DNA from 2 places in the Hydrogenophaga sp. NH-16 genome. Region 2 is predicted to be linked to the other one. Evidence: riboswitches for the same ligand, from Rfam matches in the RefSeq annotation. Region 2 holds a riboswitch; the other holds the start of a gene.
The links. Region 2 has a riboswitch for cobalamin ahead of DD542_RS16215 (energy-coupling factor ABC transporter permease). Riboswitches for the same ligand answer to the same signal wherever they lie in the genome.

Region 1: another riboswitch for cobalamin. It lies ahead of DD542_RS15565 (TonB-dependent receptor); the one in region 2 lies ahead of DD542_RS16215 (energy-coupling factor ABC transporter permease).

Annotation. Positions count from the first base shown of each region.
Region 1 covers NZ_CP029344.1:3,229,097-3,243,982, reverse strand. The annotation lists gene cobT (nicotinate-nucleotide--dimethylbenzimidazole phosphoribosyltransferase) at 1-1,006, opposite strand, end outside; gene DD542_RS15620 (cobyric acid synthase) at 1,010-2,476, opposite strand; gene DD542_RS15615 (aminotransferase class I/II-fold pyridoxal phosphate-dependent enzyme) at 2,473-3,471, opposite strand; gene cbiB (adenosylcobinamide-phosphate synthase CbiB) at 3,468-4,442, opposite strand; gene bioB (biotin synthase BioB) at 4,450-5,457, opposite strand; gene cobO (cob(I)yrinic acid a,c-diamide adenosyltransferase) at 5,582-6,151, opposite strand; gene DD542_RS15595 (ABC transporter ATP-binding protein) at 6,141-6,935, opposite strand; gene DD542_RS15590 (iron ABC transporter permease) at 6,932-8,011, opposite strand; gene DD542_RS15585 (helical backbone metal receptor) at 8,008-8,904, opposite strand; gene cobU (bifunctional adenosylcobinamide kinase/adenosylcobinamide-phosphate guanylyltransferase) at 8,901-9,476, opposite strand; gene DD542_RS15575 (cobalamin-binding protein) at 9,469-10,290, opposite strand; gene DD542_RS15570 (cobyrinate a,c-diamide synthase) at 10,287-11,636, opposite strand; gene DD542_RS15565 (TonB-dependent receptor) at 11,648-13,474, opposite strand; cobalamin riboswitch at 13,553-13,805, opposite strand; gene DD542_RS15560 (hypothetical protein) at 13,856-14,086, shown strand; gene DD542_RS15555 (cell division protein ZapA) at 14,083-14,460, shown strand; gene DD542_RS15550 (sulfite exporter TauE/SafE family protein) at 14,781-14,886, shown strand, end outside.
Region 2 covers NZ_CP029344.1:3,362,883-3,377,768, reverse strand. The annotation lists gene bluB (5,6-dimethylbenzimidazole synthase) at 1-823, opposite strand, end outside; gene DD542_RS16250 (cobalamin biosynthesis central domain-containing protein) at 820-1,605, opposite strand; gene cobI (precorrin-2 C(20)-methyltransferase) at 1,602-2,420, opposite strand; gene cbiE (precorrin-6y C5,15-methyltransferase (decarboxylating) subunit CbiE) at 2,413-3,768, opposite strand; gene DD542_RS16235 (cobalt-precorrin-5B (C(1))-methyltransferase) at 3,765-4,964, opposite strand; gene DD542_RS16230 (precorrin-8X methylmutase) at 4,965-5,645, opposite strand; gene DD542_RS16225 (sirohydrochlorin chelatase) at 5,642-6,532, opposite strand; gene cobM (precorrin-4 C(11)-methyltransferase) at 6,529-7,311, opposite strand; gene DD542_RS16215 (energy-coupling factor ABC transporter permease) at 7,325-8,002, opposite strand; cobalamin riboswitch at 8,238-8,479, opposite strand; gene DD542_RS16210 (VF530 family protein) at 8,854-9,138, opposite strand; gene modA (molybdate ABC transporter substrate-binding protein) at 9,233-9,988, shown strand; gene modB (molybdate ABC transporter permease subunit) at 9,990-10,679, shown strand; gene modC (molybdenum ABC transporter ATP-binding protein) at 10,676-11,779, shown strand; gene DD542_RS16190 (extracellular solute-binding protein) at 11,789-12,628, opposite strand; gene DD542_RS16185 (phosphate ABC transporter ATP-binding protein) at 12,625-13,401, opposite strand; gene DD542_RS16180 (ABC transporter permease) at 13,404-14,132, opposite strand; gene DD542_RS16175 (substrate-binding domain-containing protein) at 14,251-14,886, shown strand, end outside.

The DNA of each region.
Region 1 (14,886 bases), 130 kb from region 2:
AGCTGGCCATCTCGCGCAGGATGGCGCAGGCGCTCATCAGCAGCGGCCAGGCCAGCGCGGCGCCGGAACCTTCGCCCAGGCGCAGGCCCAGGTCCAGCAGCGGCTCGGCCTTGAGGTGCGCCAGCATCAGCGCGTGACCACGCTCGCCCGACTGGTGGGCGAACACGCAGCGCTGCAGTACGGCCGGCTGAAGCGCGCTGGCCACCAGCACGGCCGAACTGGCGATGAAGCCGTCCACCACGATCACGCGCCGCTCGGCCGCGGCCTGCAGCACCGAGCCGACCATGGTGGCGATCTCGAAACCACCGAAAGCGGTCAGTGCGTCCAGCGGGGCTTTCGCATCCGGGTGGCGCGCCAGCACCTGGCGCAGGATGCCGATCTTGCGCTGCACCGCGGGAGCGTCCAGCCCGGTGCCCGCGCCCGTGCAGTCCACGATGTCGAGCCCGGCCAGGCGGCTCATCAGCAGTGAGGCCGCCGAGGTGTTGCCGATGCCCATCTCGCCCAGCAGCAGCGCGTTGCCCGGCAGGTCCTTCACCAGCGCGGCGCCGCTGGCGATCGCGACATTGCACTGGGCGGCGCTCATCGCCGGGCCCTCCAGCGCGTCGGCGGTGCCGGGCGCCACCTTGTTGATGACCAGGCCGGGTCGCGGCGCAAAGTCGTGCCGCACACCGCAGTCGACCACCGTGAGGCCGATGCCGTTCTGGCGGGCCAGCACGCTCACCGCCGCGCCGCCGGCCAGGAAGTTCTCGACCATCTGCCAGGTCACGTCGCTCGGGTAGGCCGAGACGCCGCGTGCGGCCAGGCCGTGGTCACCCGCGAACACCACCAGCTGCGGGTCCCGCAGCTCGGGCGCCTCGCTGCCCAGGATGAGGCCGATGCGCTGCGCCAGGCGCTCGATCTGGCCCAGGGAGCCGACCGGCTTGGTCTTGTTGTCCAGCAGGTGCTGCAGGCGCGCGGCCAGCTCGGTCTGGGTGACGTCGTCGAGGACGGGGATTGGGAAATGCATGGTTCAGTCCTTGTGAATGAGGGCATCGAGCACACCGGGCTCGACATGTTGTTCAAGAAAATCAGCCAGCCCGTCGAACACGGTGTCCAGCGTGGGCACACGGGCGCCGAACAGCGCGCGCAGCACCGCCGGGTTTTCGAACAGGCCGTGCAGGTAGCAGCCCAGCACGTTGCCCGCCGCGTTCTGCCAGGCCAGGCCGGGCATCACTTCGCGGGCGATGTCGCCCTTGGCGGCCATGGCCGGGTGCTGCGCGGTCTGCCCGTGGTGGATTTCGTAGCCGGCGGCGGTGACACCCGAGAGCGCCTGCCACGCGCCACCAAGTTCACCGAACGCCGCCGTCGTCCGGCGCACGGTTTTCTCGGCGTCGAAGGCCGTCACCAGCGGCAGCAGGCCCAGGCCGGGTGCGTTGCCGTCGATGCCATGGGTGTCGATCAGCGCCTCGCCCAGCACCTGCAGCCCGCCGCAGATGCCCAGCACCGCCCGGCCCTGTGCCGCGTGATGGGCCACGGCCTGGTCCAGCCCCTGCGCGCGCAGCCAGGCCAGGTCGGCCGCGGTCGATTTGGAACCGGGCAGCACGATCCAGTCCGCGCCCGCGCAGTCGGCCGGCGTGCGCGCCCAGACCAGGCGCACGCCCGGCACGTTCTTGAGCGGCTGGAACTCGTCGAGGTTGCTGATGCGCGGCCAGGCAATCACAGCGATGGTGGTCTGCACCGCACCCGCCGCGCGTGTCTTGTCATCGAAGACGCCATCTTCCTCGGGCAGGCCGTGCTGCCACCACATGGGCAGCGTTGCCACCACCGGCACGCCGGTCAGGTCTTGCAGCATCTGCGGCGCGGGCGCCAGCAGGCTGGCGTCGCCCCGGAACTTGTTGAGCACGAAGCCTTTGATGAGTGCGCGCTCGTCCTCGGGCAGCAGGGCCCAGGTGCCGTAGAGGTGGGCGAAGGCGCCGCCGCGGTCGATGTCGGTCACCAGCAGGCAGCGCGCGTCGGCGTGGCGCGCGACGCGCATGTTCACGATGTCGCTGGCGTGCAGGTTGATCTCGGCCGGCGATCCCGCGCCTTCGATCACTACCACGTCGTTTTCTTCGCGCAGCGCGTCCAGCGCCGCCGCGATGTGCGGCCAGACGGTCTCGCTGCGGCCGCGCCAGGGCATGTCGCTGAGTGCGCGGTGCACCTCGCCCATCAGCACCACCTGGCTGCGCGTGTCGGCCTCTGGCTTGAGCAGCAGCGGGTTCATGCGGACGTCTGGGTCGGCTTTCGCGGCGAGCGACTGGAAGTACTGGGCGCTTCCTATCTCGCCTTGTGCACCCGCCACCCCGGCCACCACCCGCGCGTTGTTGCTCATGTTCTGCGCCTTGAAGGGCGCCACCTTGAGGCCTTGGCGGGCGTAGTGGCGGCACAGCGCCGTCGTCAGCCAGCTCTTGCCGGCGCCGCTGGTCGTGCCCAGCACCATCACACACACCGCGGTCATTCCGAGGTCTCCACGTTCGTTTCAAGCGCACATAAGGCCGCTTCCAAAGCGGCCAGCGCGTCGGGGCGCTGCGCGCTCAGCCGCCACCAGCCCGGCAGGCCGAACGAGGTGGCGTCGCGCAGCTTGATGCCCCGCTCACGCAAGGCGGCGGCCTCAATGGGTTGCGGCGGCCTGGCACTGCCGTAGGCGGTGTCGCTGGGCGTGCAGGTCCAACCGTGTGCCGCCAGCATGGCGCGCAGGGCACCCGCCCAGTCGGCCAGCGTGTGGCGGCTCGCGGCCACCCAGTCTTGCACCCCGGACGTGGTCCAGGCCAGCAGCATGGCCTCACCGTGCGCACCGATGGGCCAGGACGCAGCGAGCGCGTCCAGTTCGGCGACGTCGGCGTGCGCACCCAGCGGCGCAATGGCGTAGGCAGCGCGCACACCCGTCATGCCCAGGGCCTTGTTGGGCGACCAGAGCTGCCACACGCGGTCGAGTTGCGCAGCATCCAGCGCACTGTGCCCCCGCAGCCGCAGCGGTGCGTAGGCACGGTCCAGCACCACCGTGCGCGGCGTGTGGTTCAACAGGGCCCGCACCACCTCGGCCGATTCGCCCTGCCCCAGCGGGCTGCCGGGGTCGCAGAGCCAGGCCAGCGGTGCCTGCCCGGGATCGTTCACCCGTTCCAGCCCCCAGGCCGACGCCGCATGGGCGTAGTCGCCGTAGGCATGCGGCGGCGTCCAGAAACGGCGGTCGCCCAGGCGCCAGCGCCAGGCTGTCAGGCGCTGAACGCATTCGCTGGCGCTGGCGGCCAGCAGCACGCGCCAGGGCGCCACGCCGTGCAGGTCTGCCAGCGCGGCGCGCAGCCGGGTGTAGGCCGGGTCGGGGTAGTGCACGGCATCCGCGCGTTGCACCGCCTGCAGCGCCATCGGGCACGGCCCGCAGGCGTTGGCGTTGCTGGAAAAGTCCCAGCGCGCGACGCCCTGGGCGTCCGGCCCACCGTGGAAGCGCGCCGTCATGGCTGGCCCCCCAGCGACAAAGCCAACACACCGCCCGCCAGCAGCGCCAGCACCGCCACCACCTGTCCACAGCGTCGCAGCGCGCGCGCCGTGTCGGTGGCCAGCGGCGCCCTGCCCTGGCCGTTGAGTTCGTACACGTCGGGTTTGGCCAGCCGGATGCCCAGGCCCACGGCCAGCGCGCCCATGGGCCAGCCGCCGTTGGGCGACGGCGTGAGGCCGGCGTTGGCCACCACGGCCGACCAGCCGCGGCCCACGGTCGGCAGCGCGATCAGCAGCGCGGTGAGGCGCGCCGGCAGCCAGGACAGCGCGTCGTCCACCCGCGCGGCCCACTTGCCCGCCCAGGTCCAGTCGCGGCCTCCGCGTTCGCCCCGGTAGCCCCACATGGCGTCGGCGGTGTTGGCGAAGCGGTAGAGCGCCGCACCCGGCAGGCCGGCGATGGCGAACCAGAACAGCGGCGCGACCACCGAGTCGTTGAGGTTTTCGGCCAGCGTGGACACCGCCGCCTCACGCACCTGCGGTTCGCTCAGGGCGGTGACGTCGCGGCTGACGAGCCAGCCCACGCGATGGCGCCCGGCGGCCAGCGATTCGGCCAGGGCCGCTTCCACCGCCCGCACCTCGTCGCGCAGCATGCGCCAGGACAGCATGGGTTTGAGCAGCACACCCAGCAGGGCCACCTGCGCCAGCGGATGCAGCTCTTCCATCGCCCACCCGGCGGCGAACGCCAGCGCCACCACCAGCACCGCACCGGCACACCAGCCCAGCGCACCGCCCCAGAACTCCACCATCGGCCGCGCAGGGGCACCGGCCGCACGCGACACCCGCCGCCCGACCGCACCCAGGAAGTGCCCCATGGCCACCACCGGGTGCAGCCGCACCGGTGGTTCGCCGAACAACCGGTCCAGCGCCAGCGCGACCAGCACCGCGCCAGCCAGCACAGCGGCATCGGGGGTGGGCAGGCCGGCGAAGTCCATCAGAAGATCAGGCGTGGGCGCGGGTGGTGTGCATGCCCATGCGCTTGAGCAGATCCTGGTCCGCCTCCACATCGGCGTTGCCGGTCACCAGCAGCTTGTCGCCGTAGAAGATGGAATTGGCACCGGCCAGGAAGCACAGCGCCTGGGTCGATTCGGCCATCTGCCGGCGGCCGGCCGACAGGCGCACCTTGGCCTTGGGCATGGTGATGCGGGCCACGGCGACAGTGCGCACGAATTCGAGCGGGTCCAGATCGGGCTCGTCCGCCAGCGGCGTGCCCGGCACCTTGACCAGGTGGTTGATCGGCACCGACTCGGGGTACGGCGCCAGGTTGGCCAGCTGCGCGATCAGGCCCGCGCGGCCGGCGCGCGATTCGCCCATGCCCACGATGCCGCCGCTGCAGACATGGATGCCGGCCTCGCGCACATGGCCCAGGGTGTCCAGGCGGTCCTGGTAGTCGCGCGTGCTGATGACGTCGCCGTACAGCTCGGGCGCGGTGTCCAGATTGTGGTTGTAGTAGTCCAGGCCCGCGTCCTTCAGGCGCTGCGCCTGGTCACCGGAGAGCATGCCCAGGGTGCAGCAGGCCTCCAGGCCTTCGTCCTTGACCACGCGCACCAGCTCCTCGACCTTCTCAAGGTCGCGGTCATTCGGCGCGCGCCAGGCCGCGCCCATGCAGAAGCGCGACGCACCGGCCGCCTTGGCGCCCAACACGGCTTCGCGCACGTCCTCGGCGGTCATCATCTTGCTGGCCGCCACACCGGTTTCGTAGTGCACCGACTGCGGGCAGTAGCCGCAGTCCTCAGGGCAGCCACCGGTCTTGATCGACAGCAGCGTCGCCAGCTCCATGTGGGTCGGGTCGTGGTGCTCGCGGTGCACGGTCTGCGCGCGGTGCATCAGCTCGGGCAATGGCAGGTCCAGCAGGGCCTGCACGTCGGCCACGGACCAGCGGCCTTCGGTGGCCGGCACGGCCTTGGCCGGGCGGTGCAGGGTCACGGGGGATTCAACAACGTTGTTCATGAGTTCTTCGCTCCAAAAAGGTCCATCTTGATCGCCGTGTCTGGGTCAGCACACGCCGTGGAACCGGCTTTGCCGGGCCACTGGCGTGGTCCCCTGGGGGAAGACGCGAAGCGGCGCAGGGGGGTCAATCTTCTATGCCGCGCTGCGCCGGGATGCCGGCGTTGAACGCGTGCTTGATTTTGGTCATTTCTGTCACGGTGTCGGCCAGCTCGACGATCTCGGGCGGGCAGCGGCGGCCCGTCAGGCAGACGTGCACATGGCTGGGCCGTTCGCGCAGGGTCTGCAGCACACCGTCCAGCGGCAGCCAGCCGTAGATCAGCGGGTAGGTGATCTCGTCCAGCACGACGAGGAAGTGCTCGCCGCCCATGATCGTGGCGCGCGCCTTCTCCCAGCCGTCGCGCGCCAGCTGGGCCGAGTGCTCCAGGTCCTGGCTCTTCCAGCTGAAGCCGTCGCCCAGCCCCTCGATCGGGATGCCAATCTGTTCGAACATGCGGTGCTCACCGAAGCGCGCCGTCGGCACCTTCATGAACTGGTAGATCTTGACGGCCTTGCCGCGGCCATGGGCGCGCAGCGCCAGGCCGAAGGCGGCGGTGCTCTTGCCCTTGCCGTCGCCGGTGTTGACGATCACGATGCCGCGGCGTTCGCCCTCGGCTTTCTCGTAGGGTTTTTCGCTCGGCGGGGTTTCAATCTGCATGGTGTGAAGTCTTCAAGGGGTTGATCCGCGGCAGCGCCACCCACTGCCCTTGCAGCGCGTGCACCTCGATGCGGTGGTCAAAAACGGCCTCCAGCGCGCGGTGCGTGGCGGCGTCGGCACACGGTCCCTGGTGCGTGACGCGGCCTTGCGCCATCACCACCAGTTCGTCGGCGTGCAGGGCCATGCCCACCTCGTGCAGCACGCTGACCACTGTCTTGCCACCCTGCACCAGCGCCTGCACCAGTTCCAGCCAGTCGGCCTGGTGCGGCGGGTCCAGGTTGGCCAGGGGTTCATCCATCAGCAGCACCTGGGCCTCTACGGCCAGTGCGCGGGCCAGCAGCACGCGCTGGCGCTCGCCGCCCGAGAGCTGGCCCAGCGCTCGGGCGCGCCAGTCCCAGGCCTGGGTGGCGCGCAGCGCGCGCTCCACCGCGGCGCGGTCTTGTGCGCTGGGCGGGCTGAGCCAGGCCTGGTGCGGCAGGCGGCCGAGCATGGCCACGTCCCACACCGTCAGGTCGTCGGCACTGGCCTCGTTCTGCCCCAGCCACGACAGCTGGCGGGCGCGCTGGCGGTGCGGCCAGTCGGCCAGCGGCCTGCCCAGCAGGGCCACCGCACCGCTGTGCGGCAGCAGGCCTGCCAGACACCGCAGCAGCGTGGATTTGCCCGCGCCGTTGGGGCCGACGATGCTGGTCCAGCGCCCATGGGGCAGGTTCAGCGAGATGCGGTGCAGGATCGGCTCGTCGCCCAGGCGGGCGCTCAGGTCGCAGGTCTGGATGGCGAGGCTCACAGCCCACCTCCGCGCGAGATGCGCGTGTTGCGCTGCATCAGCCACAGCAGGTAACCACCACCCAGCACCGCGGTGAGCACGCCCACCGGCAGTTCCTGCGGCGCGATCAGCCAGCGCGCCAGCGTGTCGGCCGCCATCAGCAGCGCGCCGCCCATGCAGCTGGCCAGCAGCATCAGGCGGGCGCTGGTGGTCTTGACCAGCGAGCGCACCAGGTGCGGTGCGGCCAGCCCCACAAACGCGATCAGCCCGGTCTGCGCCACCGCGGTGCCGGTGGCCAGGGCCAGCACGGCCACCAGCGCGGCGCGCATGGGGCCCAGTGGCAGGCCCAGGCTGCGCGCGGTGGCGTCGCCCAGGCTCAGGCCATCAAGCACGCGCGCCAGCAGCCATGCCGCCAGCGTGCACAGCACCCACACACCGGCCATCAGCACGCAGGCGGTCCAGCCCACGAAGCTGGTCGAGCCGAGCATGAAGGCCTGCATGGCCTGCAGCGATTCGGGCGAAAACAGCAGCACCAGGTGCGTCATGGCGCCCAGCACCACGCCCACCACTACGCCGGCCAGCAGCAGGCGCAGCGTGTGTTGCACGCCGCGCGAGAGCACCAGGGTGATCAGCACCGCCAGCACCGCGCCACAGAAGGCCGCGCCGGTCAGGCCCAGGCGCACCAGCGCGCTGCTGGAGAACACGCTGACCGCGACGCCGCCGTTCATCATGCTGCCGCCCAGCATGCCGGCGCCGCCGCCCATGGCCGCGAGTGCCAGCGCCACACCGAGGGACGCGCCCGAGGCGCTGCCGAGCAGGAAAGGGTCGGCCAGCGGGTTGCGGAACAGGCCCTGCGCCACCGCACCGGCAAGGCCCAGCAATGCGCCTGCGGCCCAGGCCCCCAGGGTGCGCGGCAGGCGGATCTCCCACACGATCTGCTGCGCCATGGCGGTGGCGGCCGGGTCGGCCTGCGGGTCCAGCAGCGGGCCGACCAGGTTCTCGAAGCCGGCGCTGCCCACACACACGCCGAGCGCGGCCAGCGCCGCAGCCGCCAGCAGAAGGGCCGCCACCAGCCAGGACGCCCGGCGAGCGTTCACGAACGCGCCCCCGCTTTCTTCGCCGCCTTGTCGGCCAGGCAACGCGCCATCAGGCGGGCGCCCTCGGCCATGCGCGGCCCGGGGCGCACCAGGGTGTCGGACTCGTCGGTGGTGAACACGCACAGGCGCTGCTCGCGCATCGCGCGCATGCTCATCCAACCCGGGCGCTGGGCCATGCCGTCCACGCTGCGCTGGCCGATCATGATCAGGTCCGGGTCGGCGCGCACGATGTACTCGGGGTTGAGCTTGGGGAACGGACCGAGCGAGGCCGGCACGATGTTCCTGGCGCCCAAACGGGTGAGTGTCTCGCCGATGAACGAGCCCTCGCCCGCCGCGTACGGCCCGGGGTTGACCTCGAAATACACCCGCATGCCGCGCGCACCGGCCGGCAGCGACTGGGCCGCCGCCATCACCGCGGCATCGATGGCGCGCCAGATGCGCTGCGGGTCGGGCACCTCCAGCAGCTGACCGATCTTGAGCATCACCCGCTGTACGTCGGCGTGGGTCTTGGGCTCCAGGGCCACCACCTTGATGCCCAGCGCGCGCAGGCGATCCCCGGCGCGGGACGAGGTGGCCATCAGCACCGCGTCGGGCCGCAGCGCCACGATCATCTCGATGTTCGGGTCCAGCCCGCCGCCCACCTGGGGCAGCTTCGTCAGGCTGGCCGGGTAGGTGGAATAGCGGTCCACGCCCACCAGGCGCTGGCACTGGCCCAGCTCGCACACGGTCTCGGCCAGCGAGGGCAGCAGGCTCACGATGCGCTGCGGCGAGCGCTCGAAAGTCACCACCACGCCGTTGTCGTCGGTGATCTGCAGGGCCGCCTGTGCGGTGCCGCTGATCAAGACCATCAAGGCCCCCAGCAGCGCGAGCCATGCGTTGCGCATCCGGTTCATGTCCTGTCCTTCAAAGTCAGCGGCAGCCCTGCCGCCATGAGCGTCACGCGCTCGCAGGCCGCGGCCACCTGCTGGTTCAGCCGGCCCAGCGCGTCCACAAATGCGCGTACCTCGCGCCCCATCGGAATGACTCCCAGCCCGATCTCGTTGCCCACCAGCACCAGCGGCCCGGGCGCCGCGGCAATGGCCGCACACAGGTCTTCGCCCGCCGCGATCACGGCCGCTTCGGGGAGCGCCTGCGCCGGGTCGGCCGGCATCGTCAGGTTCGTCAGCCACAGCGTCAGGCAGTCGACCACAATGAGCGTGTTCGCGTCGCTGTGCCGCGTCAACGCCTCGGCCAGCGCCAGCGGCTCCTCCACCGTCGCCATGCCCGGCACGCGCAGCGCTCGGTCGGCCTTGTGGCGTTCGATGCGCTCGCGCATCTCATCGTCCCAAGCCTGGCCGGTGGCGATCATCACCGCGCGGTGCGCGGGCGACACGTCCAGCCACTGCCGCGCGAGCGTCTCGGCGCGGCGCGACTTGCCGCTGCGCTGGCCGCCGAGGATGAACGTGCTGCGCGCCACGTCAACCATGGGCCACCATCCAGGCCTTGACGATGCGGTGCATCTGCTCCACCCCGTCGGTCAGCGCCGCCGGGCCGGGCTGCAGGATGTCGGCCGACTTGATCTCGAACAGCTGGCCGTTCTTCACCGCGGGCACGTTCTGCCAGCCGGGGCGTGCGGCCACCTTCTCGGCGCGGAACTTCTTGCCGCACCAGGAGCCGATCACGATGTCCGGCGCGCGCGCCACGATCTCCATGCCGTCCGCGATGATGCGGTGCTTGCCCAGCGACTGCACCGCCAGTTCGGGGAACACGTCGTCGCCACCAGCAATGCCCAGCAGCTCCGACACCCAGCGGATGCCGCTGATGTGCGGCTCGTCCCACTCTTCGAAGAACACGCGTGGCCGGCGCTTGCCAGAGGCGACCAACGCAGCGACTTCGGCAAGGATCATGTCCAGCCGCTGACGCATGGCCGCTATCCGCGCCAGACCTTCGTCGGCGCAGCCCACCATGGCGGCGACCTGGAACAGCATCGAAAAAATTTCGTCCACGCTGCGCTGGTTGAACACCGTCACCTGCACGCCAGCGCGGATCAGCGCAGCGGCGATGTCGGCCTGCAGGTCGGAGAAACCGAACACGCAGTCGGGCCGCAGTTCGAGGATCTTGTCGATCTTGGCGTTGAGGAAGGCACTGACCTTGGGCTTCTCGTCGCGCGCCCGGCGCGGCCGCACGGTGTAGCCGCTGATGCCGACGACGCGCGCCTCCTGCCCCAGCAGGTACAGCCACTCGGTCGTCTCTTCGGTCAGGCAGACGATGCGTTGCGGTCCGGGCAGCACGGTCTTCATGCGGTCTCCGCCAGAAACAGTTGTGCCGTGGCCTCGGGGTTGGAAGCAAACCATGCGTGGAAATAGCTCGCACGCACCGGGCCCTGGCCGTACACGGCCTCGGGTCGACCGAACCTGCCGCCCGGCACGGTGTGGGCCACGGGCGCCAGCGGCGACGTGGTCAGCGAGTAGTGGAAGGTGTGCCCCCGCAGCTCGCCGAGCGCCGTGTCCCAGCGCTGCGGGCCGAGGGCGGCCAGGCGCGGCTGCATCGCCACCTCGCCAGGCAGAAGGCCCCACATCGGCACCCGCGAGCCATCGGCCAGCGTCAGCCCCTCGAACAGCGGCATCATGCCGCCGCACTCGGCCCAGACCGGCTTGCCGGCGGCGACATGCGCGGCCAGCGCGGCGCGGCAACGCGTGCCCTTCCCCAGCGCGTCGGCGTGCAGTTCGGGGTAGCCGCCGGGCAGCCAGACCGCGTCGCAGTCGGGCACCGCCTCGTCGGCCACCGGCGAGAAGAACACCACGTTGGCCCCCAGCGCGCGCAGCGTGTCGAGGTTGGCCGGGTAGGTGAAACAGAAGGCCGCGTCGCGCGCCACGGCCACGGTGCGCCCGCGCAGCAGCGGCGCCACCGGACACTCGGCTTGCGCGTCAAAGGGCACGGCCCAGCGCTGCCAGCCGGCCACATCGAGCTGGCCCAGCGGGGTGGCTGCCATGGCGTCGGCCAGCGCGTCCAGCCGCGCCATCGCGTCAGGAAGTTCGGACGCCACGGTCAGGCCGAGATGACGCTCGGGCAGCGAAATGCCCGCGTCGCGCCGCAACCCACCCAGCCAGCCGGCGTCGATGCCGCCCGGCGCCGCGCCCAGGTCATCGCCGCGCACCGAGGCCTGCAGCATCTTCTCGTGGCCCTCACTGGCCATGCGGTTGGCCAGCACCCCGGCCCAGGGCAGGCCCGGTCGGTAGTGCCGCAGGCCGTGCACCAGCGCCCCGAAGGTGCCGGCCATGGAGCCGGCGTCGATCACCGCCAGCACCGGAATGCCCAGCTTCACCGCCAGATCGGCCGCACTCGGATCGCCATCGAACAGCCCCATCACCCCTTCGATCAGGATCAGGTCGCTGTTCGCCGCGGCCTCGTGCAGCCGGGCACGCAGGTCGGCCTCGCCGTTGAGCCAGAGGTCCAGGTTGTGCACCGGGTGGCCGCTGGCCAGCTGGTGCCAATGCGGGTCCAGAAAGTCCGGCCCACACTTGAACACCCGCACCCGCCGCCCGGCCCGCGCGTGCAACCGCGCCAGCGCGGCCGTGACCGTGGTCTTGCCCTGACCGGAGGCCGGCGCGGCGATCAGCAGGGCGGGACAGCGGGCGGTCGTCATCGCACCGGCACTCAACGGGGCGACCAGCTCAGGCCCAGGTAGAAGCTGCGGCCCGCCGTGGCATAGCCCAGCACCGACTCGTAGTCCTTGTCGGTAGCGTTGTCCACACGCGCCAGCAGCCGCCAGTCGCGGGCGATGTCGGTGCTGGCCGTGAGGTTCAGCAACGTGTGGGCCGCCAAGGGCTTGGTGTTGGCTTCGTCGTCGTAGCGCTTGCCCAGGTGCTGCACCTCTGCGCCCAGGCGCCAGCTGCCCACGGGCGTGTCTGCGGTCAGCGTGGCCTGCGTTTCGGCACGGCGCGCCAGCAGCTTGCCTGTTTCGGCGTTCTTCGGACGCATCAGGTCCAGCGAAGCGCCCAGGGCCACTTCGCCGAGCGTCGTGCCGCCGGCCAGCGTCACGCCGGTGTAGGTGGCGCGGCCGGTGTTGCCGTAGCAGCCGGCGAAATCGCCCACGCCGTTGACACAACTGCCCGGACCGGCCAGGTAGTCGATCAGGTCTTTGACGCGGTTGCGGTAGACCACCACGGAGGCGCGGCTCGCAGCCTCCTGCCAGCGCAGCCCCGCTTCCATGTTGCGCGCGGTTTCGGCCTTGAGGTCGGGCGTGCCGTAGATGCTGAAGCGCTGGAACAGCGTGGGGGCACGGAAGGCCGTTCCCACCGAGCCGGTGAGCTGCAAGGTCTTGGACAACGCGTAGCCGTAGGCCAGAGAGCCGGTGGTGTGGGCGCCAAACTCGCTGTCGTCGTCGCGCCGGGCATTGAGCTGCAGCGTGTGGTCGCCGGCATGCAGGCCGTACCCCAGAGCGAGGGCATTCTGGTGCCGCTCGGTGTCGACCGGCGTGGTGCTGGCATTTTCCAGCTGGTCCTTCCGCCGCTCCAGGTCCACCGTGAGCTGGCCCGGCCCCACGCGCATCTCGTTGCGCAGCAGCCAGCTGTCCACCGTGGTGTCCGTCAGGTAGGTCGAGGGGGCAGTCTCGTAGCGGTCGGTTCCGCGGCTGACCCCCACGCGGGTGCTCCACACCTCGCTCCAGCGGCTGTTCCAGTTCACGCCCACAGTCTGCAGGCGCTGCCTGGCCTGGTCGTCCTGCCCCGGCATGTAACCGTCGTAGCCGGCCTTCTGGCGGTTGTCCAGCAGCGTGGCCTCCAGCTTCTGCCCCTCGGAAAGCTTCCATCCCAGGCGACCTGAGAACGACTCGTTGCGATACCCGTCGCGGTCGGGGTTGCCGGAGGGCTTGGCGTTGAAGCCATCGCTGCGTTCGGTGCCCAGACCGAAGGCGTAGTCGACCACACCATCGCCACCGCGCAGCGCGGCGTTCAGTTCGTAGGTGCTGTTCGACCCCACGCCGATGCGCAGCGAAGGGAAGAAACCCTTCTCCCCGTGCCGCGTGAAGATCTGCACGACACCAGCCATCGCATCCGAGCCATACACCGCAGCCGCCGGCCCGCGCAGCACCTCGATGCGGTCTACCTGGGACAACGGGATCGCATTCCAGGTGGCCCCGCCCGTGGATTGGGAGTCGATGCGCACGCCGTCGACGAACACCGCCGTGAAGCGGCCCTCGGCGCCTCGCACATACACACCCGTGGTGGACGCGGGACCGCCGTTGCGGTTGACGGTCATGCCCGGCAGACGCTCCAGCACGTCGGAGACCGACGCGGCACCCAGGCGGTCAATGGCGCCGCGGTCGACCAGGGTCACGTCCGCCACCACATCTGTGATGGGCAGCTCGGACCGGGTCGCAGACACCACGACGGTAGGCAGGGAGGACTGTGCGAGAACAGGAAAAGCGATGGCGCATGCCATGGGCAGCGCGACCAGGCGCACCGGAGCAGAACGGAAAGACATGAATGAAAACAAACGATGGTTGCCCTCGCCGTCTTCCCCGACAGCGCATGGGCGTCACGGCAACGGACCTGGTTCAGGACACGTCACCACCGTGTTGGCCGGTATCCGGGCTGGCAGAACGACCTCCACCGCCTTCCCGGAGCGCCGGTCGAAACCGGTTGTCCAGTGGCTGTGGGGTGAAGGCAGGGACCGGGCGAAAGCCCGGATCCCGTCTGCTTACCGTTGCGGGGGCAGCGCAGGTTAGGTCGGTCGGCGTGGACTTCCCCTCCTGCTTCCCGTTGAACTGCAGCATGTGAACCACACCGCGAGCACCAACGGAATCCATTGTAAGCCCGTGCTCCTTGCGGCAACCCTACAATGAGTGTCTTACCAGTTGTCACCATGGCCGATCCCAAGCAAATTGACCTGATCGCCGAGCGCGTGGAACGCCTGCTCCTTCGCCATGAAGAACTGCAGCGCACCAACGCCCTGCTGATGGAGCAGGTGGCCTCGCTCAAGGCAGAACGTGACTCCATCAAGTCGCGTCTGAACGCTGCGCGTTCCCGCATCGACGCGCTGCTGGACCGGTTGCCGGTTGGAATCGAGCCCCCCTCCCACAAGGACTCCGAATGAACAAGCCGGCCTCCAAGCAGATCGAGGTTCAGATCATGGGCCAGAGCTATCTGCTGGCCTGTCCGGCGGGGGGCGAGCAATCTCTGCTGGACGCCGTGGAGCGTGTGGACACCGCCATGTGCCGCATCCGGGACGCCGGCAAGGTCAAGGCCCGCGACCGCATCGCCGTGCTCGCATCCCTCAACCTGGCGTTCGAACTGTCCCAGAAGGAAGCCGAGGGGTTTTCTTCCTCGTCCTTTCTCCCTCCAGAGCCGACACCCTTGCCGGGCTCCAATCCCCAGGGCGAGTTGCCCGACGCTGCTGCGCTGGCGCGCGCGGAGGAACTGGTGCGGCGCCTCGACCAGGCGCTGGGCAGTGACGGCCAGTTGATCTGAATCAGGAACCGGCCCTCAACTTTTCCGACGGGCGAGCCCATCCATAGGGCCGCCAGCCCCTACAATTTGCCCTGTCTGCAGTGCGTGCCGGGCTTTATATTTCCTTGAACCAATGCTCCATGAGCCCGGGCTTGGTACATAACGTGGCTGGTGTGAGCGTCTCGCGTCAGATGAACCCGAAGCCCCGTTGCCCTCGCCCACCTGAACCCCCGGTTCAGGATGACGGTCCGGTGGCACTTGCAGACACCTAATTCCCTTCGCTGCGGCCCCACGGATGTTTCCTGGGGCCGCACTCTTTTCTGCCCTCCGGATTTCCGCCCATGAGCCTTGAACCCCTGCTGATCGTCGAACTGGCCCTTCTGGGGGTGTTCACCGGGTTTCTGGCCGGCCTGCTGGGCATCGGCGGCGGCATGATCATGGTGCCGT
Region 2 (14,886 bases):
ACCACGCCATTTCGCTCGCCAGCGTGCGGCGACCGAACAGCGTGCCGTCGTCTGGCGCCAGCACCAGCGCCCACAGTTCAGCGCACTCGCGCACCCCTTCCACCTTCAGCGCCAGGAACTCGGCCGCGCGCGATCCCATGGCCTGGGCGGTGCGCATCCGCTCCGCGTCCACGGCGGCGGCCAGCCGGTCGCGCAACGCCGGGGCGGTGATGCGCAGCACCCGCAGGGGCTGCATCAGCCCCACCGACGGCGCGGCGAGCAGCGCCGACTGCAGGCGCGCCCTGACGTCGTCGGCGATTTGCGTACCGGCGCTGAAGTGGCGCATGTCGCGCCGCACCTGCATCAGCGACTGCACCGCCTCGCGCTCGGCGACCGTGAAGCGGCGGTTGGGGTCGGTGCTGGCGACGCAAGGCGGGATGGCCGTTCGGGGCATCACGCGCGCCACGGACACGGTGGCATGGCGCCCATCGTCGCCGCGCAGCCGGTGCTTCTCGACGCACAGGGCGGCGGCCTCGGTGGTGCCCGCGGCCAGCAGCGCCGCGGCTTCGGAGACCGAGGGGGTGCCGGTGTGGCGGCGCACGGTTTCGGACGGGTTCGGCACCGCGACCTCGGCCAGTTGTGCGGCGGGGTAGAACCGCAGCGGCCAGCCCTGCTGCGCCGCCAGGGCCAGCAGCGCGGGCTCGTCGGCCTTGAGCGTGATGCTGCCCAGGCCCGCCACCTGCCGGCGGTCCAGGCCGGCCACGGCCAAGGCCTCGTCGACCGCGCGCTCCAGCGTGGCCAGCGGGGTGCCGCGGTCGCAGCCGATGCCCAGGGCCACTTTCATGCCGCGGCCTCGGTGGTGGTGGTGCTGGTGCCCACGGGCTGTGGCGGGCGGTACACCACCAGCCGTTCGTTCAGGGTCTGCCACAGCGCGTCGTCCACCGGGCGGTGGGTGATCCACAGCACCGCGCGGTAGCGGGCCAGGTCCACGTCCTCCAGCCGCGTGTGGCGGTGGATGTTCGGCGGCAGCGGGGTGGGGCGGGTCCACCAGTGCGGGCTGCCGGCCTCCTGCACCAGGGCGACCGGTTCTTCGTTGACCACGGCGGCGGACACCCGGGTGATGTTGATCTTGGGGGCCTCGACACGCCAGCCCAGCTCGCGGCCCAGGATGTCCACGGGAATGGTCTTGCCCACGTCCGACGCGGTGGTGAGCACCGCCGTGGCGCCCAGCAGCGCGGCCACGGTCTCGGCCATGGCGTTGGCGCCGCCCACGTGGCCCGAGAGCACGGGAATGACGAACTGGCCGGCGTCATCCACCACCAGCACGCCGGGGTCCTCGTCCTTGCTCTTCAGGTGCGACGCGATCAGGCGCACCACGGCGCCCAGCGAGACGAAGAACACGATCTGGTCGAAGGCCTGGAAGAGCGACCCGATCTGGTCCTTGAACGCACCCTCGTAGGCCTGCACCGGGTTGGACAGGCCCTGGGTGGCGTCGGTGAACTTGGCCGTGACACAGAGCGACGCCTGCGGCAACTGCCGCGCCAGCGTGGCCGCCTGGGCAACGCCGTGCTTGGTGATGGCGACCAGGCAGACGCGGGGAGGTGCGTTGGTGATGTCCGGGTTCATGGGGCGGTCTCCAGTGGTGGCGGACCGCTCTTTTTCAGGCAGCCCTTGATGCGCTCGCCGCGCACGCGGCGGGGATTCTTCACGATCAGCAGCGAGAGGTAGCTGACCTTGCTGCCGCGCAGCGTGAGCAGTTCGGGGCCGGACAGCCGGCGCTCGTCCAGCGCGCCCACACGCTCCACGAAATGCGCGCCGCCCAGCAGGTCGCGCGCCTGCAGCCAGTCCAGCAGGTCCTCGATCAGCGGCTTGATCTTCATCAGCACGAGGGTGTCGAAGTCGGGCAGCAGCCGGTCAACCGCGCCCACGCCGTAGGCGGCCGGCACGATGGCCACGGTGTCGTCCTGTTCGGCAAAGGGTTCGCCGACGTCGGCGCAGGCGGCGGTGAAGGAGTTGACGCCGGCGATCACTTCAACGGACACGCGCTGGTCCAGCCCACGCAGGGTGCGCGCCAGGTGGCCGAAGGTGGCGTAGGTGGACGCATCGCCTTCCACCAGGAACAGCACGTCGCGCCCGGCCTGCAGCCAGGGCAGCACGGTCTGCGCGGCCTTCAGCCAGGCGCGCGCCAGCTTCTCGCCGTCGTGGGTCATGGGAAACAGCAGCGGCGTGTGGGTCTCGGGCAGCGGCAGCCCGGCGCGCATCACGATGTCCAGCGCATAGCTGGGCGTCTTGCCGCTGCGCACCGGGTAGACCCAGATGGCGTCGCGGCGCTCCAGCGCGGCCCAGGCCGCGCGGGTGACCAGGCCGGGGTCGCCCGGGCCCAGCGAGATGCCGTGCAGCGTGCCCATGCGCGGAGCGGTGGCGGGCGCGACGTCAGCCATGCGCCGTCTCCTCCGCCGCCACCACCGGCCCGTGTTCGCCGTGGACCATGGGACCCACGCCGGCGCACACCAGCCACACAGGGTTCTCGGCGGCCATGCGGTGCATGTGCAGGATGGGGCGGCTGCGCGCGGCCTGCAGCTGCAGCACGTCCCAGTCGGCGTTCAGCTGCTGCAGGGCCTGGGTGGCGGTGGCCAGATTCTCCAGCGTCACGAAGTTCATCACCAGCCGGCCGCCGGGCCGCAGGCGCCGCAGCACCTGGCCGATCAGTCCGGCCAGCTCGCCACCCGAGCCACCGACGAACACCGCATCGGGGTCGGGCCAGGCCTCCAGGCCCTCGGGCGCCTTGCCATGCTGCAAGGTGTAGTTGCTGACGCCGAAGGCCGCGTGGTTGCGCCGGGCGATGGCGTGGTCGGCCTCGTTCTTCTCGATGGCGAACACATGGCCCTGCGGGCACAGGCGGGCGGCCTCCAGCCCCACCGAGCCGCTGCCGGCACCGATGTCCCAGACCACGCTGTCGGCGCGCAGCTGCAGCCGCGCCAGACTGACGGCGCGCACCTCCTGCTTGGTGATCAGGCCCTTCTCGGGCTGGCGCTGTTCGAAGGCACTGTCCACCAGACCGAAGCGCACCGGCTGTGGCCGCGGCCGGGTGCGCCACAGCAGCACCACGTTCAGCTCGGCAAAGCGCATCCGGGCCGCGTCGGCGGGGCTGAGCTGCGCATGCACCTGTTCGTTGGCCTGCAGCAGGTTTTCGGCCACGGCCATGTGGAAGTCGCTGCCCAGGCCTTCGGCCAGCAGCAGGCGGGCGATGCGGTCGGGGCTGTTCGCCGGACTGGTCAGCAGCAGCAGGCGCTGCTCGGCGCGCAGGGCCTGGGCCAGCGCGTACAGGCCGTGTGTGGGCGGGGCGCCGCGCTGCCACTCGCCGGCATCGGCGGCGTGCACAGAGACGATGCGCGCATCCTGCCAGGCCAGACCGACGCGGGCGCAGGCCAGTTGCAGAGTGGACAGGTTGGGCAGGATCTCCAGCGCGTCCAGGCACAGGTGCTGGGCCAGGTAAGGCGCGATGCCGTGGCACAGCGGGTCGCCTGTGGCCAGCACCACGCAGGCCTGGTGGGCCTCGCGCGCGGCGCGCACCCAGCCGGGCACCGCCTTCAGCTGGCCTGTCAGGTCGTGGGTGACGGCGCCGGGTTTGAGCGCGTGCCGCAGCAGCGCCAGCGTGCGCGCGCCGCCGATCACCACGTCGGCCGTGCGCAGGTGGGCCAGTGCGGTGGCGCCGAGGCTGGCCACGCCGTCGTCGAGCACGCCGATCACGCGGCAGCGGTTGGGATCGTGGGAGGGAAGATCGTTCATTCGGTGTCGAAGTCGGAGTGGTGGGTGTGGCCGATGCCGGTGCGCCCGGCCGTGGCGGGGCGGGGTCGCGCCTCGGCGGGGGCCGAACGCACGTCGGCCACCGGCTGGCCGCTGAAGTCGCACACCAGCACGCGCAGCGCAAAGGCGTGGCCGTAGCGTTCGGGGGCGGTCAGGGTGTCGATGGCGCGCTGCGCCAGCGCTTCGTGAAAGGCCGGGCCCAGGCCGCGCTCGACCATCAGCTCGGCGCCGAAGCGCGCGGTTTCGGCGGCGGCGATGGCGGCGCAGTCCTCGGCCGTGGCGCCGATCTGGCGGGCGATCTCGGCCACCAGGTCGGTGTCCACCATGTTGCGGTTGGCGTGGGTGATGGTCTCGCCCTGGGCGATCTTGGTCAGCTTGCCCACCATCACGCCCAGCACCACCTCGGGCAGGCCCTGGGCCACCACCTCGTCGAGCGCGTAGCGCAGGAAGTCGCCCATCTGCACGAAGCAGGCGGCGGGCAGGCCGGGCCGCTCTGCGCGCAGCGTCTGCATGGCGAAGGTCTCGGTGCGGCCGCCGGTGGTCAGCGCCACCACGCCGTGGTCCAGTGTGGCCGCCACCTGGATGCCCTGCACCACGCTGGCCCGCCAGGCGGCGGTGGAATAGGGTTTGACGATGCCGGTGGTGCCCAGGATGCTGATGCCGCCCAGGATGCCCAGCCGCGCGTTGGTGGTCTTCTTCGCCATCTCCTGGCCGCCGGGCACGCTCACGGTGACCTCCAGCCCGTGCTGTGTGAGCAGCCTCGGCGCGGCCTCGCGCAGGTTGTCGGCGATGTTCTGGCGCGGCACCGGATTGATGGCCGGACCGCCCACCGCCAGCCCGAGGCCAGGCAGAGTCACCGTGCCCACGCCGTCGCCGGCCACGAAGCTGATCTCGCCCGCGCGGCCGGGCAGCAGGCACAGGTCCACCGTGAGGTGGGCGCCGTCGGTGCAGTCCGGGTCGTCGCCCGCGAACTTCACCACCATGGCGTGGGCGCTGTGCGCATCGCAGCGTCCGTCGTGCACGGCAAAACGCACGCGCTGGCCGTTGGGCAGCAGGCTCTCCATGGCATCGGGGACCGCACCGGTTTCCAGTCCCTGCGCGGCGGCCCGGGCGGCCGCGGCCGCACAGGCGCCGGTGGTGAAGCCGGTGCGGGTGCCGCGCGGGGTGGTGCTGTCCATTCAGGCGCCCTCGGTGCGTTGCTGCGCCTCGGCCAGCGCCAGCAGCGCGTGCAGGGCGGCGACCACCAGGGTAGAGCCGCCCTTGCGGCCGCGGATGACGATCCAGGGCACGTCGGCGATCTGCGCCATCAGGTCTTTCGACTCTGCGGCCGACACGAAGCCCACCGGCATGCCGACCACCAGGGCGGGGCGCACACCGTCTTCCACGATCAGCCGCACCAGCTCGATCAGCGCGGTGGGCGCGTTGCCGATGCCGACGATGGCGCCCTGCAGCAGGCCCAGGCGGTGCGCCTTGCGCATGGCCTGCACGGCGCGGGTGGTGTTCTGTGCCTGCGCCTGCGCAATCACGTCGGCATCGCTGATGAACTGGTGCGTGGCCATGCCGAAGTGCGCCAGGCGCGGCCGGGACAGGCCCGAGCAGATCATCTCCACGTCGGCCACCACGGGCGTGCCACCACGCAGCACCGCGGCCATGCCCGCCTGCACCGCGTCGGGGTGGAAGGCGGTCAGGCCGTTGAACTCGAAGTCGGCGTTGGCGTGGATCATGCGGCGCACGATGGGCCACTGCCCGGCCGTGTAGGCGTGCGGGCCGGCCTCGGCGTCGATGATGGCGAAGCTGTCGTGCTCGATCGCCTGGCCGGCGGCGGTGAGCTGCTCGGTGACGGTGTTGACGGTGCTCATGCAGGTTGCACCTGTGCGGTGTGCGGATGCACATGCACGGCGGCGTGCGTGTGCTCGTGCGAGTGCCCATGGCCCAGGTCGTGCGCGATCTCGCGGTAGCTGCAGCCGTCGCAGGGCATCCGGCTGTCGGGCACGCCGGCCAGCAGGTCGTGCACGCGCTGCTCCACCAGTTCGAAGATCTCCTTCTCGAAACCGAAGTGCGTGCCGCAGGCAAAACGGATCTGCGGGTACTGCGCGCGCAGGTGGTCCACCTGGCGGTGGATGCGCTGCATCAGCGTGCCGGTGTAGAGGTAGTAGGGCAGCACCACCACCTGCCGCAGACCGATCAGCGCCTGGCGCTGCACCACGCGCTCCAGCCGCGGCCAGGTGATGCCGGTGAAGGCCAGGTCCACCAGCTCGTGGTCGCTGTCCTCCTGCAGCCAGCGCGCCATCTTGGCCATGTCGCCGTTGGCACCGCGGTCCGACGAGCCCCGGCCCAGCAGCACCACACCGGTGGTGGTGGGGTCGGGCATGTCCAGCATGGCCATGGCCTGGCGCAGGCGGCGCTTGAGGATGGCGAGGATGGGGTCGCAGGCGCTCAGGTGCGGGCCGTAGAGGAACTCGGTGCCGGGCGCGTGTGCGCGGGCGTGTTCGATGGCTTCGGGAATTTCCATCTTGGCATGGCCGGCGGCGTTCAGGATCAGCGGCAGCACCAGCACGCGGCGCGACGACTGCGCCGCGGCCAGCAGGCCGTCGTGCAGCGAGGGCGCGGCGAATTCGATGAAGCAGACCTCGATGCGCCAGGCCGGTTGGCGGGCGCGCCACTGGTCGACGAAGTCGCGGATTTCCTGGTTGCCGGAGTCCTCGCGCGAGCCGTGGCCCACCAGCAGGATCGTGGTGTCGTTCATGTCGTGGCTTTCCTGAAGCGGTGTGTGAAGCCCGGGTCGTAGAGCCGGGACCTGGTCAGCTCGGGCCAGTGGCGCGCGCCCAGCGTGGGGCTGGCGATCACCATGGCCTGGCTGACGATGCCGGCGTCGCGGCACTGTTGTTTGATGGTGGCCAGCGTGCCGCGCACGATGCGCTCCTCGCCGGGCCAGCTGGCCTTGTGCACCACCAGCACCGGCGCGTCGTCGGGCCAGCCGGCCTGGCGCAGACCGGCCTCCACCTTGTGCAGCAGCGTGATGGACAGGAAGATGCACAAGGTCGTGCGGTGCGCCGCGAGCGCCGCCAGGTCCTCGCCGTCGGGCATGGGCGTGCGCCCCTCCACCCGCGTGAAGATGGTGGTCTGCGTGACCTCGGGCAAGGTGAAGCTCTCGACCGCCGCCGCCGCCGAGGCCATGGCCGAGGACACGCCCGGCACCACCGCCACCGGCGCACCGGCCGCATCCAGCGGCTGCACCAGTTCGATCAGCGTACCGTAGAGGGCCGGGTCGCCGGTCTGCAGGCGCACCACGGTGTCGCAGCGCGCGGCGTTCGCAATCAGCCAGGCGGACATCTGCTCCAGCGTCATGTCCTTGCTGTCAGCGATGACGCAGCCCGGCGGTGCCCAGCGGGTGGCCGCCTCGTTCACCAGCGACCCGGCGAACAGGATGGCCCCTGCGCGCGCGATCAGGTCGCGCCCCTTGACAGTGACCAGGTCCGGATCGCCCGGACCCGCCCCCACAAACCAGACCGTTCCGAGGCCCATGGTGTGCCCCCGGTCAGGCGGCCTGGTGCAGACGGCGCTCCACCACCGCGCTGCCCTGCAGGCCACGCAGCGTCTTGGCCAGTGCGAGCACGGCCAGGTCGATCAGCGGCTCGGCCAGCACCACGCTCATGTAGGCGGCGCCGAAGCTGCCGATGCTCACCAGGTTCTCGGCGCCCAGGCCACGCCCGTACAGCGCCCAGAAGCCCACCCACAGCACGATGCCGCCCTGGTAAGCCAGGGACAGCTTCAGGGCCTGGCCGTAGCGCAGATCCACATAGGCCATCTGGTCGGGAATGACGCGCCGAGCCAGCGCTGCGGTGGCGAACAGCGGCACCAGCAGCGTGGTCAGGTTCATGCCGTACTGCGGCAGGTCAAAAGGTGCAAAGAACAGGCCCTGGATCAGCAGGCCGCCCGCCAGCCCGATGGCCGCGGGCGCCGCGCCGAACAGCAGCATCAGCGTGGTGCCCAGGATCAGGTGCACCTCGGACACGCCCACCGGGTGGTGCGGCAGCACCTCGAAAAAGCAGAACACCAGCGCCGTCGCCAGCAGGGCCCGCAGCAGCAGGGCTGCCGCGCCATCTGTTTTGAGCATGTCGGCAGACAGCTTGAGCGTGTAGCCGCCACAGGCGGCCGCTGTGGCGTAGCTCAGTGCGAGCTTGGCCCCGTCCACCAGACCTGGTTCGATGTGCATGAAGTGACTCCTTGGGTTGGGTGCGTTGGACACAACGCGGTTGAAAAGGCGGCAAAGACCCAAGGGGAAAGCGAGCACAGGTTCCAGCGGCGAACGGACAGCCCCCTGCGAGCGCAGGCGCAGGCGCAGGCGCTGGCACAGACTCGCAAAGCAATGCGAAGGGACGACATGAGGACACCGGCGAAGACCCCTCACCGCCTTCCCCGACGGTGTTTGGGTAATGCGGCTGCGCCTGGGGCACAGCCTCCTTGTTGGCCGGTATCCGGGCTGACAGAACGTTTCCCAAAGCCTTCCCGGTGTGACCCAGTGGCGAAATTTTGAGAAATGGGGGCCTTGGCAATGCCTTGGTCCACCCGTCTGCTTACCGTTGCGGGGGCAGCGCAGGTTAGGTTCGTCCGTGTGGGACTCGCCCTCCTGCTTCCCGTTAAACTGCAATGCCTGAACAGCATCACGAGCACCAACAGCTTTTTATTCTATACCCCGAAAAACAGCTCGAGGCCTTTTGAGGGGCGACGTTGCAATCTCAGATCCCGTGCATCGGGACATAGCGCACCTGAGAGCCATTCGTCGTGGCTGACATGGGCACTCTGAATTCCAATGCTGCGATCTTGAAGCAAGGGTGCTGGGTGAGTACTGTTTCGCGGCTGAACGGAACCCTCGGGATCAGTGCCTTCACACAGGTGGGCGCAACTTGTTGGTTGCCGACGCATCGCAAGGTGAATCTCGTCTTTGGACCAGGACCGCTGAAGGTATTTGAATGACCGCCTCGTCTACCAAAGCAGTCCTGGAGCGGATACCCCCGAACCACGGCAATCGCTGCTTTGCCGCCAATGACACGGCGGCCTTGCTCCTCAGCCACCGCCCTGGAAACCTCTGACGCTACCCCGCTGCGACCGCCGCGCCTCCCGCAGCATGAACAGGTAAAGCCCCTCCACCTTCTCCCGCGCCCATGGCGTCTTGCGCAGGAACGTCAGGCTGGACTTGACGCTCGGGTCGATCGCGAAGCAGCGGATGGGGATGCGCCGCGCAAGCTCGTCCCAACCGTAGTGCGCCTCCAGTGCGCGGACCATGGCCTCGAGGGTCACGCCGTGGAGGAGGTTGCGGGGCTGTTCGGCCGGCGGTGGTGCGTCTGTCATGCCGCAATTCTGCCCGGCTGGCCACGCGCTACACTCGCTATTCCATTTTGGGATAACGACCCCCGCCACCTTTCCGCTTCACACCGAGGTGCCCATGCGTCTGCTGCTGTCTTCCCTTTCCGCCCTCCTGTGGGTCGCGTTCACGCACACCGCCGCCCACGCCGCCGAAGCCCAGGTGGCGGTGGCGGCCAACTTTGCGGAGCCGATGAAGGCGATTGCCGCCGTGCTGCAGAAGACCAGCGGCCACACGCTGAAGATTTCCACCGGTGCGTCGGGCGCGTTCTACACGCAGATCAAAAACGGCGCGCCGTTCGACGTCTTCCTCTCGGCCGACAACGAGCGCCCCGAGATGCTGGAGAAGGACGGCCTGGCGCAGCCGGGCACGCGCTTCACCTACGCCACCGGCAAGCTGGTGCTGTGGTCGGTCAGGCCCGGCCGGGTGGACGGCCAGGGCGCGGTGCTCAAGGCGGCCGACCTGGGCAAGGTGGCTTTCGCCAACCCCAAGACCGCGCCCTACGGCGCCGCCGCGCTGCAGGTGCTGGACAAGCTGGGCCTGAAGGACGCGCTGGCGCCGAAGCTGGTGCAGGGCGAGAGCATCGGCCAGACCTTCAACTTCGTGAAAACCGGCAATGCGGACGTCGGCTTTGTGGCGATGTCGCAGGTGCTCGAAGGCGGCCAACTCAAGGAAGGGTCGATGTGGGTGATTCCGCAGACCCAATACGACGCCATCCGGCAGGACGCGGTGTTGCTCAAGCGGGGAGCGAACAACGAGGCTGCGAAAGAGCTGTTCAAGCTGCTGCAGAGCCCGAACATCAAGGACCTGATCCGCAGTTACGGCTACGACCTCTGACATGTTCCTCACCCCGGACAACCTCCAGGCGCTCTGGCTGACCTTCAAAGTCGCTGCGCTGACCACGCTGATCCTGTTGCTGCTGGGCACGCCGCTGGCGTGGTGGCTGGCGCGCTCGCGCAGCTGGGTGGCCAGGCCCGTGGGCGCGCTGGTGGCGCTGCCGCTGGTGCTGCCGCCGTCGGTGCTCGGGTTCTATCTGCTGGTGGGGCTGGGGCCGAACGGGCCCATCGGCGCATGGATGGTGTCCCTGGGTCTGCCCACCCTGCCCTTCACCTTCGCCGGGCTGGTGGTGGCCTCGGTGTTCTATTCGCTGCCGTTCATGGTGCAGCCCATCCTGAACAGCATGCAGGCGCTGGGCGAGCGGCCGCTGGAGGCGGCGGCCACGCTGCGCGCCTCGCCGCTGGACCGCTTCTTTCATGTGGTGCTGCCGCTGTGCAAACCGGGCCTGGTGACGGGCTGCATCATGAGCTTCGCGCACACGGTGGGCGAGTTCGGCGTGGTGCTGATGGTGGGCGGCAACATCCCGGGCGTCACGCGGGTGGTGTCGGTGCAGATCTTCGACCACGTCGAGGCACTGGAATACGCCGACGCCCACCGGCTGGCGGCGGTGATGCTGGTGTTCGCGTTCGTGGCGCTGATGACGCTGCAGGTCTACAACGCGCGGCAGGCGCGCCGGGTGCGCACCTCATGAGCAAGACCACACTGACCCTGAACGCCCGCCTGGACCGGGGCGACTTCGCGCTGGACGTGCGGCTGGCCCTGCCGGGCCACGGCATCACCGCGCTGTTCGGCCCCTCGGGCAGTGGCAAGACCACCTGCCTGCGCGTGCTCGCCGGGCTGGAACGCCAGGCCACCGGCGCGGTGGTGGTGGACGGCCAGACCTGGCAGGACAGCGCGCGCGGTGTGTTCCTGCCCACGCACCAGCGCGCACTGGGCTATGTGTTCCAGGAGGCCAGCCTGTTCGACCACCTGACGGTGGAGGGCAACCTGCGCTTCGGCTTCGACCGCACACCGGCCGCGCAGCGCCGGCACGACTGGCGCCACGGGCTGGAGCTGCTGGGCATCGGCCACCTGCTGCAGCGCCGGCCGCACGAGCTCTCGGGCGGCGAGCGCCAGCGCGTGGCCATTGCCCGCGCGCTGGCCACCAGCCCGCAGCTGCTGCTGATGGACGAGCCGCTGGCCGCCCTGGACACGGCGCGCAAGGCCGAGATCCTGCCCTGGCTGGAGCAGCTGCACGAGGCGCTGGACGTGCCGGTGGTCTATGTGACCCATTCGCTGGACGAGGTGGCGCGGCTGGCCGACCACGTGGTGTTGCTCGAAGAGGGCCGGGTGCTGGCCGACGGCCCGCTGGCCCAGATGCTCGCGCGCAGCAACCTGCCGCTCGCGCGCGGTGACAGTGCGGTCTCGGTGCTGCAGGGCCACTGCAGCGGCTACTCGCCGGCCGACCAGCTCGCGGTCTACGACATCGACGGTGGGCAATTGCTGCTGCCGCAGTCGCGCCAGGGCGTGCCACAGCCTGGCACGCGCGCGCGCCTGCACATTCAGGCGCGGGATGTGAGCCTGTCGCTGGTGATGCCTGCGCAGACCAGCGTGCTCAACGTGCTGCCGGCGGTGGTGGACAGCCTGACGGACAACGCCCCGGCGCAGGTGGTGGTGAGCCTGCGCCTGGGCGCCGACGGCCAGGGCGCCACCCTGCTCTCGCGCATCAGCAGCCTGTCGGCCCGGCGCCTGGCGCTGGCGCCGGGTCAGCTGGTCTACGCCCAGATCAAGGGCGTGGCGATGGTGCGCTGAGGCGCACCGTCATTTCGTGGCGTTCGGAAAGAATAGCTGCTCGCCGCCGATCTTGTAGTCGGCAATCGCCTTCTGGCCGGCCGGGCCGGTCACCCAGTCGACGAACTTCTGGCCCTCGGCCGTCTTCACCTGCGGGTGCTTGGCGGCGCTCACCAGCATCACGCCGTACTGGTTGAACAGGCGCTTGTCGCCTTCCACCAGCACCGCGAGGTCGGCGCGGTTCTTGAAGTTGAGCCAGGTGCCGCGGTCGGCCAGCACGTAAGCGCCGCTGCTCGCGCCGATGTTCAGCGCCGGGCCCATGCCACAGCCGCATTCCTTGTAGCCGCTGCCCTTGTTGGCATCGGTGTCCGTCATCTTCCAGAAGCGCAGCTCGGCCGCGTGCGTGCCGCTCTTGTCGCCGCGCGAGACGAAGGGCGCATTGGCGGTGGCGATCTTCTTGAGCGCGGCCACGATGTCGTTGCCCTTGGTGCCGGCCGGATCGGCCTTGGGGCCGATCAGCACGAAGTCGTTGTACATGACCTCCTGGCGCTTGGCCGCGAAGCCATCGGCCACGAATTTCTCTTCAGCGATCTTGTCGTGCACGAAGAGCACGTCGGCGTCGCCGCGGCGCGCCATGTCGATGGCCTGGCCGGTGCCCAGCGCCACCACCTTCACGTCGATGCCGCTGGCCTGCTTGAAGGCCGGCAGGATGTGGCCGAACAGGCCCGACTGCTCGGTGGAGGTGGTCGAGGCCACGACGATGCTGCTCTGGGCCAGCGCGGAAGTGGCGCCCAGCAGGCCAGCCGACACGAGGCCGGCGGCGGCGAGCAGTTGCACGATGGTGCGACGGGAAGTGAGGGATGGGTTCATGTGGTTTCTCCTTTGACGAACAGATGGGCCTGGGGGCAGTGCGCCTCCAGGAAGGTGTGGTTGAAAAACTCGTTCACCGGCAGGTCGGCCAGCAGCCGGCCCTGCTCCAGATAGATCACGCGGCTGGCCAGGCGCTTGACCTGGCCAAGGTTGTGGCTGGCAAACACCAGCGTGGGCGGCAATCGGCCGGGTGCGGGCGCTTCGTCGCCGAAGTCGGCGATCAGCGCCTCGACATCGCGCTTGGCGTGTGGGTCCAGGCTCGCGGTGGGCTCGTCCAGCAGCCACACATCGGGCCGCAGCGCCCAGGCCCGCGCCAGCGCCACGCGCTGCTGCTGTCCGCCCGACAGCGCACGGCCATTGCGCTCGGCCAGCGCCGCCAGCTGCACCCGCTCCAGCGCCTGCCGGGCACGCTCGCGCGTCTGTCCCCAGGGCACGCCACTGAGCCATAGGCCCAGCTGCAAGTTGCGCCGCACCGACATGCGCAGCATGTGCGGACGCTGGAACAGCATGGCGATGCGCGAGGCATGGGGCACCTCGCGCCGGCCCTGCGCAATGGACAGCAGGCCGTGCAGCGTGCGCAGCAGCGTGCTCTTGCCGCAGCCGTTGGGCCCGACCAGGGCCACGCGCTCGCCGGCGTGGATGCTCAGCGTGATGTTCCGCAATGCCTCCACCTGCGCCGCAGGCCCGAGGCTCACGTGGACCGACGCCAGCGTCAGCACCGCCGGCGCCGCGCCGGCGCTGCCGAACACCTCGCCCGTGGCGGAGAGTTCCATCTTCATGTCGTGGCCATCCGCAGATCACCACCGTCCAGGTGCTCTCGCCAGCGGCGCAGCAGCGCCACCAGGCTGTTGAGCAGCAGCACCACCGCCAGCAGCACGATGCCCAGACCGAGCGCCAGTGGCAGGTCTCCCTTGCTGGTTTCCAGCGCAATGGCGGTGGTCATGACGCGGGTGAAGCCGTCGATGTTGCCGCCGACGATCATCACCGCGCCGACCTCGGACACCGCCCGGCCGAAGGCGGTGATCAGCACCGTGAGCAGCGCATAACGTTCGTCCCAGGCCATCAGCAGGCTGCGCAGCCCCAGACCCGCGCCCAGCGAGGACAGCTGCTCGCCGTGGTTGCGGTCGGCGTCTTCGACCACCTGGCGCGTGAGTGCGGTGACCAGGGGCAGCACCAGGATCGCCTGCGCCAGCACCATGGCCTGGAAGCTGAACAGCCAGCCCAGAAAGCCCAGCGGGCCGGAACGCGAGAGAAGCAGGTAGATCACCAGGCCCACCACCACCGAGGGAATGGCAAGGAAGGTGTTGAGCAGGGTCAGCACCATCGGCCGGCCCGGGAAGCGTGCCACCGCCAGCCAGGCGCCGAGCAAGAGTCCCAGGCCGCAGGCAAACAGGCAGGCCGTGGCGCTCACGGCGAGGGAGCGCGTCACGATCGCCCAGAGACTGGCATCGCCCGAGAGGATGAGTTCGAGCGCGGTGACTGCGCTATCGGAAAAAGTGTTCATACGTTGCGCCGCAGCATAAGCGGGCGCTACGGGTTTGAGAGTACGTGGCAACTCGGTATGAACAAATCAACATAGGAACTTGTTTGCATATGGAAGCTCTCAGGCACACTCGACGCCCATGAAACGGATTGCGATGTCCTATTCGCTGATGGCCGAACGCCCGGAGCGCGGGCGGGGCTCGGCGTTGCTGAGCAACCCGATGATGGATGTGCTGCACGCCGTGCACGAGCAAGGCTCGATTTCCGCGGCAGCCCGGCAGTTGGGCCTCTCGTACCGCCATGTCTGGGGCCAGCTCAAGGAGTGGGAACAGCAGCTCGGGCGCGAACTGTTGGTCTGGGAACGCGGGCAGTCCGCCCTGCTCTCACCCTTCGGCCAGCGCCTGCTGATGGCCGAGCGTCTGGCCCAGGCGCGGCTGGGCCCGCAGATGGAGAGCCTGCGCGCGGAGCTGGAACGGGCCTTTGCCTTGGCTTTCGACGACGCGCAGCGCCCCCGCGAGGTCCTGACGCTGTACGCCAGCCACGACCATGCGCTGGCCGAGCTTCAGGAACTGGCCGCCTCGTCGCAGACGGCGAACGAGCCCGGCGTGCATCTGGACATCCGCTTCACCGGCAGCGTCGACGCGATCCGCGCCCTCAACGAAGGCCGCTGCCTGCTGGCGGGCTTCCACACCCAGCCGTTTGCGGACGCCGACAGCCGCAGCGCCCGCACCTACCGCCCGCTGCTCAAGCCCGGCACACACAAGATCATCGGCTTC